2 regions of the Komagataeibacter sucrofermentans DSM 15973 genome follow, and region 1 is predicted to be linked to the other one. Evidence: riboswitches for the same ligand, from Rfam matches in the RefSeq annotation. Region 1 holds a riboswitch; the other holds the start of a gene.
The links. A riboswitch is a leader RNA that binds a small molecule or an ion and turns the genes downstream of it on or off. The one in region 1 is predicted to bind S-adenosylmethionine.

Region 1 (4,211 bases):
GGGCCAGCTTGGAAATGCCCACCACCCGCTTGCGCGGCAGGTAGGCCACATGCGCCACGCCAATGATGGGCACCATGTGGTGCTCGCAATGGCTCTCCACGCGGATATCGCGCAGCAGCACCATCTCGTCATAATCGTCCACTTCGGAGAAGGTGCGGCGCAGCATGTCCACCGGGTCTTCGGCATAGCCTGCGAAGAATTCGCCATAGGATTTGATGACGCGGGCAGGCGTGTCACGCAGGCCTTCGCGGTCGGGGTCTTCGCCCGCCCAGCGCAGCAGGGTGCGTACGGCGTCTTCTGCTTCCGTGCGGGTGGGGCGGGAATCGATGGGGGTCATGCTTGTGGGTTCTTGTTGCAGGGGCCCGCCCGGCAGGGACAGGCCACGGAGGAAAAACTTAATGCAGGATGGTCGGGTGGTGCGGGCTGTCGAGGCTGAAGACCGGAATGCTGATATCGAAGTGCTCCCGGCTGGCCGGGCGGACCATGTGGTACTGCCCGCCCATGAAGCCGGTTGGCGTTTCAAGGGCAGCGCCCGACATGTATTCAAAACTGGCGGCGGCGTCGATCAGGGGCTGCTCGCCCACCACGCCTTCGCCTTCCACCCGTTCGATCCGGCCCTGCCCGTCCACGATGCGCCAGCTGCGACGCAGGAGCTGCACCGCCGTGTCGCCGTGGTTCTCGATCCGCACCCGGTAAGCCCACACATAGCGGTGCTCATCGGGTTCGGACTGGTCATCGAGCCAGAAGGTCTGGACCACCACGCGCACCCTGTCGGTCGTCGCCTCGAAACATGGCGTATTGTCCAGTGTCTCGCCCAGTGCGGCGTCAGCACCTTCCCCGCCAGGGGGAAGGAAAGGCCTGTTCTTGCTCATGGTGGCGACGCTCCTGCGTTTACCGGTTGGCCAGCGCCGCAAGGCCGCGCTTGAGGTCATCGATCAGGTCATCGGCATCTTCCAGCCCGACCGAGAAGCGGATCGCGCCATCGGTAATGCCAAGGCGGGCGCGCTCTTCAGGTGCGAGCTTCATGTGGGTGGTCGTGGCCGGATGCGTGACCAGCGAGCGGGCATCGCCAAGGTTGTTCGAGATCGAGATCAGCCGCAGCGCGTTCATGAAGGCAAACGCCCCCGCCTTGCCGCCCTCGACCTCAAATGCCACCAGCGTGGAGCCAGCCGCCATCTGCTTGCTGGCCAGTTCGTATTGCGGGTGGTCCTTGCGGCCGGGATAGAACACGCGGGCAATGCCGGGTGCTTCGGCCAGGAAGTCGGCCACTTTCGCGGCGTTCTGCGTCATGGCGTTGACGCGCAGGGCCAAGGTTTCGATGCTCTTGAGCATGACCCACGCATTGAACGGCGAGAGACTGTTGCCGGTATTGCGCTGGAAGGGACGCAGCACCTCGTTGATCCATTTTTCCGCGCCCAGCACGGCGCCACCGAGCACGCGGCCCTGACCATCGATGTGCTTGGTGCATGAATACACCACCACGTCGGCCCCGAGTTCGAGCGGCTTCTGGTAGAGCGGGGTGGCGAACACGTTATCGACCACCACGGTCGCGCCTGCCTTGTGCGCAAGGTCGCAGATCATGCGGATGTCGAGCACGTCGAGCATGGGGTTCGACGGGCTTTCCAGCAGGACCGCGCGGGTGGGCTTGCCAAGTGCGTCTTTCCACGCCGCCATGTCGCCGCCATCGACGAACACCGTCTCCACGCCGTAGCGCGGCAGCAGTTCGGAGACGATCCAGTGGCACGAGCCGAACAGCGCGCGCGAGGCCACCACGCGGTCGCCCGCGCGCACCTGTGCCAGCAGTGCGGAGGACACAGCCCCCATGCCGGTGGAGGTCAGGGCACAGGCTTCAGCGCCTTCAAGGTCGCACAGGCGGCGCTCGAGATTGGCCACCGTGGGGTTGCCAAAGCGGGTGTACTGGTAGTGCGAGACATCGCCGGTAAAGGTGCCTTCTGCCTGCTCGGCGCTGTCATAGACAAAGCCGGAGGTCAGGAACATCGCCTCGCTGGTCTCGCCATAGGGCGTGCGCTCGAGGCCCGCATTGATCAGGCGCGTTGCGGGGCGAAAGGATTTGGGGTCGGGCTGGTCAGTCATGGTGGGTAGCAGTTCCTGCAAACAGGGTGGTGTGAAAGCAGGCCAGAGCCGGTTGCTGCCCGGCGGTCTGGCCCGAAGGCGGTGCACGACCGTGGAAACCATGATGCCCGCGCCCTGTCACCGGCGGGATCAGGCCTCTTTAGCGCGTATGTTTTACCTCGCCGCAAGCCGGCCGTATCAAATCACGAGGGTCCGGGCGCAACCATGCCCGGGCATGATGCTTATTGCGGATCAGGGCCGGGTGCGTCAACTGCTGGCCTGACCTGTAAAGGGGTGATTGCATCTGCCATGCTTGTGCAGTATAGAAGGCGGGCCTGCGGGTGTAGTTCAATGGTAGAACGGCAGCTTCCCAAGCTGCATACGAGGGTTCGATTCCCTTCACCCGCTCCAGCTTTCCCCCAAATCGTTATCCTGACTGTGGCCATCATGGTCTGGCTGTGCGCATGTCATTTTCAGGAATGATGACCGGACTGTAACAGCCGTTTTTAATAATGGAGCGGGAACTGTTCCAGACAATCATGGAAAATGTTATTGTCGTCAGGGTATGTTTTGGGGAAATATTGGAATATTGATGCAATAATATTCCATAATTGATGTATTTGCATCATTGAAATAAATTATCATATCAACAGCAAGTAAAATAATAATGTCATTATTTGATGATTATTTAGAGGGTGTTATGTATTTTCGTGCCTGATTGGTGCAGTAATGAGGGATGACGCCTGCACGCAAACCGTATCCCTCTGATGTATCAGATGAAGAATGGTCTCTGGTTGTCCCGTATCTGGTTCTGATGCGCGAGGATGCGCACCAACGACATCACGCATTGCGCGAACTGTTCAATGGATTGCGTTACGTGATCCGCTACGGAATTGCCTGGCGCGCCATGCCGAATGACCTTCCGCCGTGGTCGGCGGTCTACCAGCAATCCCGTCGCTGGATGGAGGCAGGTTGTTTTGACGCGTTGGTGTCTGATCTGCGTGCCGTGCTGCGTATCGCTTCTGGCCGCAGGGCGGAGCCAACGGCAGCCATTATCGACAGCCGGACATTACGTTCGACGCCGGAAAGCGGTTCCCGCGCCGGATATGATGGGGCCAAGCGCAAAAGGGGATCAAAGCTGCACATGGCCGTGGACACATTGGGGTATCTGCTGGCCCTGCATGTCACACCAGCCAGTCGGGATGATCGCGCCGAAGTCGGACGTCTTGCCGCCGCCATTCAGGACGCGACGGACGAGAGCGTTGAACTGGCCTATGTCGATCAGGGATATACCGGCGAGAAGCCTGCCAGGGCAGCACGGGCCCAGGGGATCGCCCTTGAGGTCGTCAGGTTGTCCGAAGCCAAACGCGGCTTTGTGCTGCTGCCGCGCCGATGGGTTGTCGAGCGATCTTTCGCATGGGCAACACGTTGTCGTAGGCTCGTCAAAGATTACGAGCGTTACGCTTCAACACTCGCAAGTCTCCATGTCATTGCGTTCGCGTGCTTCATGCTTAGAAATGCAGCTATGCTCGCCCAAGGTGCATAACACCCTCTAGGAAAGTAAAAGTTTTTGGGTGCCGCCTTTTTTTAAAAAGGCGGCGTCTTTCAAAGCTTTTTGAAAAAAGCTTTACCAAAAACTTTTGTCTTTTCTGCCTGTTATCGGGGCGGGGCAGGTTCGGCAGTAGCCTGCGTGTCGGTATAGGTGCTGCCGTTCCAGATCCAGCGATCCGTGCCATCAACCAGCAGGTCGTGCATGCCTTCATGCATCTCGGGCGCGATGGTGATCGGGCCGCTGACGGAATCAAGGATCTGTATCCATTTGCGCCCGTCTGGCAGGTAAACGGAGGTGGAGCACCCCGCCGAGCCACACAGGCTGGCCGATTGCAACTGCACGAACAGCGCCGTGCGGGCCGGGTCATCCGACAGGTGGCCCGAGCCGGTCAGCAGCACCGGGCGTTCGTTCTGCATCGCAGCATCATGCAGGTCGGGCGAGACCAGCAGCCGGGCCTGCCGGTCGAGTTCGGTGCCGGGATGCTGCGCCAGAATCACCGGGCCGCCTTCCGCCCATGCCGCATTTGCGCCCCACAGTCCCATGATGGCGACAGGCAGCACGGCGGCACGCAGCAGGCGACGGATGG
Region 2 (4,211 bases), 670 kb from region 1:
CAGCCAGGCGCCGTGCCGGTCGGCCAGCAGCGGGCGGTCGGAATCACCATCGGTGGTCAGGATGCCGTCCAGCGTGCCATCGGCAGCCCACTCCCGCGCGAGGGTGGCATCCTCGGGGCGGACGGCTTCGGTATCGACGGGGATGAAGCTGTCCATGCGGCCGAGGGGCACGGCGGTGGCGCCAAGGGCCTCGACAATCTGCACCAGCACGTCGCGCCCCACGGCAGAATGCTGGTAAATGCCCAGTTTCAGCCTCGCCAGCGCATCGGCGCCAAAGAAATCACGGTAACGGGCCACGAAGCCGGGCACCACATCTGTCACGGGTGGCAGGTCGGGTGGGGCGGTCAGCGTGCCTTCGGCATCGAACCAGCCTTCGGGCAGGCTCACGTCAAGCGCGCGCATTGCTGCCTCGTCAGGCTTGAGGAACTCGCCGCGCGCGCGGTTGAACTTGATGCCGTTGCGATCGGCCGGGATATGGCTGCCCGTAACCATGAGCGAGGGCATGCCGTGCGCAAATGCGTGCAGGCACAAAGCCGGTGTGGGCACGTAACCGCAAAAGACCGGCACGCCATGCATGTAACGGATCGCGGCGGCACAGGCGCGCAGGATGCGCGGCGTACTCGGGCGCAGGTCCCCCGCCACGGCCACGGCAGCACCCGGCGCGAACTCGCCGAGGCTGGCCAGATGCCGCAGATAGCCCACCGTGTAGGCGAAGCAGACCGAATCCTTCATCGCGCTGACAAGGCCGCGCGCGCCGCTCGTTCCAAACGCGACACCGGAATGCTGCATCCACTGGGCTATCTTCATGGGTTCTTTCTCGCTTCTGGCCAATCCTGCGCGGACTTTCGCGCCTGCCTGCCGACAACGCAGGCGCGTGGACAGGCGTTTATACAAACAATCGTGCCCGATCGAAGTCCCGCATCCGCCACGCGGGCCAGCGTGGGGCAGGGGCGTGGCGCAAATAAGGCGGGCCGCCTGCCTGGAGGCGGCAGGCTGGCCTAGGCAGGCAAGCATTGCGGTCAATGTCTCGCCCCCCGCGCGTTTTCTGAGCATTGTGGAAGGGGCGCTGGCAGGCTCCGGCCTTGCGCCCGCGTGGCTTGAGGTCGAGATTACCGAAAGCATTTTCGTGCAGAGCAGCGCGGCCAACCGCGACATCGTGCCTGATGATGCGGCACCGGCTATTCCTCGCCGGGCTACCTGTGCCCGTTTTGCTTCCAGAAAATCAGGATCGACCGCGTCTTTGTGCACGAACCGCCCGGGCGCGGGTTCGCGGGCATCCATCCGCAGTATCATCAGCCTGGCGCAGGGCATGAACATTCCCATCACGGTGGACGCACCTCAACGCGTTTGGCTGCAATCAGGTGCAGGGCGGCCTGCCCGGTCGCCCACAGCCATCGGAGAGGGGCCGCCAGAGCATCCTGACCCATGCCTGAACGCTGTTGCTGCTGGCCATATCTGAAAATGCACGGCTGTCGCTGATGGAAACGTGAGCCACGCCGCGTGTCGTGCCGGTGCGTATGGTCTTGCAATCGTAACAGAAAACACGTAAAAGCGCGGCCTGCATCAGGAGTTGGGGCGACGCCCAACGCCAACCTGCCGTGCCGGGCAAGGTGGCGCTCCCGCAAGGGGGGATGTGGCCAGGCCGGCAACAAAACGGATCATGCCACGTAGCGCGTCATGCCCCTCGTAATTGAGGATGGACGCGGCAATGCCCATAAGAATACCCGATGATCTCCCCGCCCGCGGCACGCTTGAAGCCGAAGGCGTGATGGTGATGGGCGAGACCGACGCCATACGGCAGGATATCCGCCCGCTGCGCATCGGGCTGCTCAACCTCATGCCCAACAAGATCCGCACCGAGACCCAGATCGCCCGCCTTATCGGCGCAACGCCGCTGCAGGTCGAACTCACGCTGGTGCGCATGAGCGGGCATGTGCCGCGCAATGCTTCAGCCAGTCACATGACCTCGTTTTACCGGGCGTGGGAGGATGTGCGCAACGCGCGGTTCGATGGCTTCATCATCACCGGCGCCCCCGTCGAGCGCCTGCCCTTTGCCGAGGTGACCTACTGGGATGAACTGCGCCGCGTGTTCGACTGGACCCTGACCAACGTGCACCGATGTTTCAACATCTGCTGGGCAGCCCAGGCCGCGGTGCACCACTTTCATGGCATGCCCAAGCACGCGCTCGCCCGCAAGGCGTTCGGGGTGTATGACCACCGCATCCTCGCCCCGACCTCGCCCTACCTGCTCGGCTTTGCCGATGACCTGTCCATTCCCGTCTCGCGCTGGACGGAGGTGCGGCGCGCCGACCTGCCACGCAACACCGACATGACCGTTCTGGCCGAAAGCCCCGAGACCGGCCTGTGCCTGCTTGATGATCCGCGGCACCATGCGCTGCACATGTTCAACCACCTTGAATATGATTCCACCTCGCTGGCGGATGAATATTTCCGCGATCGCGAGAGGGGGCTCGATATTGCGGTGCCGCACAACTACTTCCCCCATGATGACCCGGCCCTGCGCCCCATCAATCGCTGGCGCGCGCATGCGCACCTGCTGGCAGGCAACTGGATCAACCAGATATACCAGACCACCCCCTTCAATATTGCGCGGATCGGGCATGAAAGCCGCGGTCCCGTCCTGGCCTGCGCCTGACAGTAAACGGATATGTGATGGGGTCATGCCTGTTCGCGCAAACGTCAGGCAATCAGCGCAATGGCGGGAGGATGGGGTATTCTCTCCTGTCGGCGGAGGTGCTAAAAAACGGTCAAGGCCATGATCAACGGCTATTTATTGCGGTAAAAAACCGACATAGTTACAGGCATGGCATTGCATGGCATGAAGATCGGCTTTCTGTTCAACCACGACTGTATCCACCAGGTTTCGCACACGGCCCCCATCATCTGCCAGCTCGTCGCATTGGGGCAGGATGTGACGGTCATTACCTCATCGGTGGAGCAGGAGGCGCATGTGCGCCGCACGGTGGCCGCGTGTGCGCAGAATGTCACCTTCGTCCGCATCGACATCAGCCTGCTCGCGCGTGCCGTCAACGTGGTGGCCCGTTCCTTCCTGCCTTTCCGCCGCATTGCCAACCTGCGCGAGAATGTGCGCCTGTTCTCCCGCTTTGACGCGTTAGTGGTGCCCGAGACCACATCCGCCCTGCTCAAGAGCCATTTCCGGCTCGATATCAAGCTGATCTATTTCCCCCACGGTGCGGGCGACCGCTCCATCGGGTTTCGGGATGTGACGCGGTTTTTCGATCTGGTGCTGCTGCCCGGTGAAAAGACGCGCGAGCGCATGCAGGCCAGCCGCCTCATCCGGCCTGATGCACATTCCGTGGTCGGCTACCCCAAATTCGATATTGTTGACCTGTCCAGACGCCGCCGGTTCTTTGATAATGACCGCCCGACCGTGCTGTACAACCCGCATTTCGATCCCGTCCTGTCCTCATGGTGGGACATGGGGCTTGAGGTGCTTGACTGGTTTGCGCGGCAGGATGACTACAACCTGATCTTCGCGCCCCATGTCATGCTGTTCCGGCGCAACCTGCATACATCGGTCGAGCACCGCAGGCTGCGGCTGCGGCGGATGATACCGCAGAAGATCCGCAATCTCTCGCATATCCTGATCGATACCGGCAGCGCCAACTCGGTCGACATGTCCTATGTGCGCGGGGCTGATATTTACCTCGGCGATGTCAGCAGCCAGATCTATGAATGGATCTACCGGCCGCGGCCGTGCATCTTTCTCAATTCGCACGGGGCGCGGTGGCGGGATAATCCCAACTATGCCCACTGGAACATGGGGCAGGTGATCGACCGGGTGGATGAACTGCCCCATGCCCTTGCCGTGGCGCAGGCGCAGCAGGAACTTTATGCGCCACGCCAGCAGGAGGCATTTGCCGCCACCTTCCATACCGTGCCCAACGAGAGCGCTGCCAGCCGCGCCGCCCGGGACATTGTGTATTTCCTCTCGCATGGTAAAACAGCCGCCGCCTGAAAGCTGAGAGAACCCATGACCATCGGTGTGGGGGGAGAGGGTCATGCGGATCGCCTATGTCATCAACACGTTCGAGGGTGGTGGCGCTGCCCTGCCCATACCCGATATCGTGGAGGTATGCCGCGCAAACGGGCACAGTGTTGATGTCGCTGCGCTCTCCCCGCGCAATGGCCGCGCCATGCCAGCCCTGCGCAAGGCCGGGCTGACACCG

Region 2: linked by a shared signal. The riboswitch ahead of metA (homoserine O-succinyltransferase) and the one ahead of metZ (O-succinylhomoserine sulfhydrylase) in region 1 are both predicted to bind S-adenosylmethionine.

Annotation. Positions count from the first base shown of each region.
Region 1 covers NZ_CP137157.1:347,881-352,091, forward strand. The annotation lists gene folE (GTP cyclohydrolase I FolE) at 1-337, opposite strand, end outside; gene apaG (Co2+/Mg2+ efflux protein ApaG) at 396-806, opposite strand; gene metZ (O-succinylhomoserine sulfhydrylase) at 892-2,094, opposite strand; SAM riboswitch at 2,213-2,293, opposite strand; tRNA gene R5N89_RS01685 (tRNA-Gly) at 2,411-2,484, shown strand; gene R5N89_RS01690 (IS5 family transposase) at 2,810-3,619, shown strand; gene R5N89_RS01695 (hypothetical protein) at 3,730-4,211, opposite strand, start outside.
Region 2 covers NZ_CP137157.1:1,022,460-1,026,670, forward strand. The annotation lists gene R5N89_RS04845 (phosphomannomutase) at 1-789, opposite strand, end outside; gene R5N89_RS04850 (hypothetical protein) at 953-1,459, shown strand; SAM-I-IV-variant riboswitch at 1,556-1,663, shown strand; gene metA (homoserine O-succinyltransferase) at 1,709-2,656, shown strand; gene R5N89_RS04860 (hypothetical protein) at 2,840-4,000, shown strand; gene R5N89_RS04865 (glycosyltransferase family 4 protein) at 4,044-4,211, shown strand, end outside.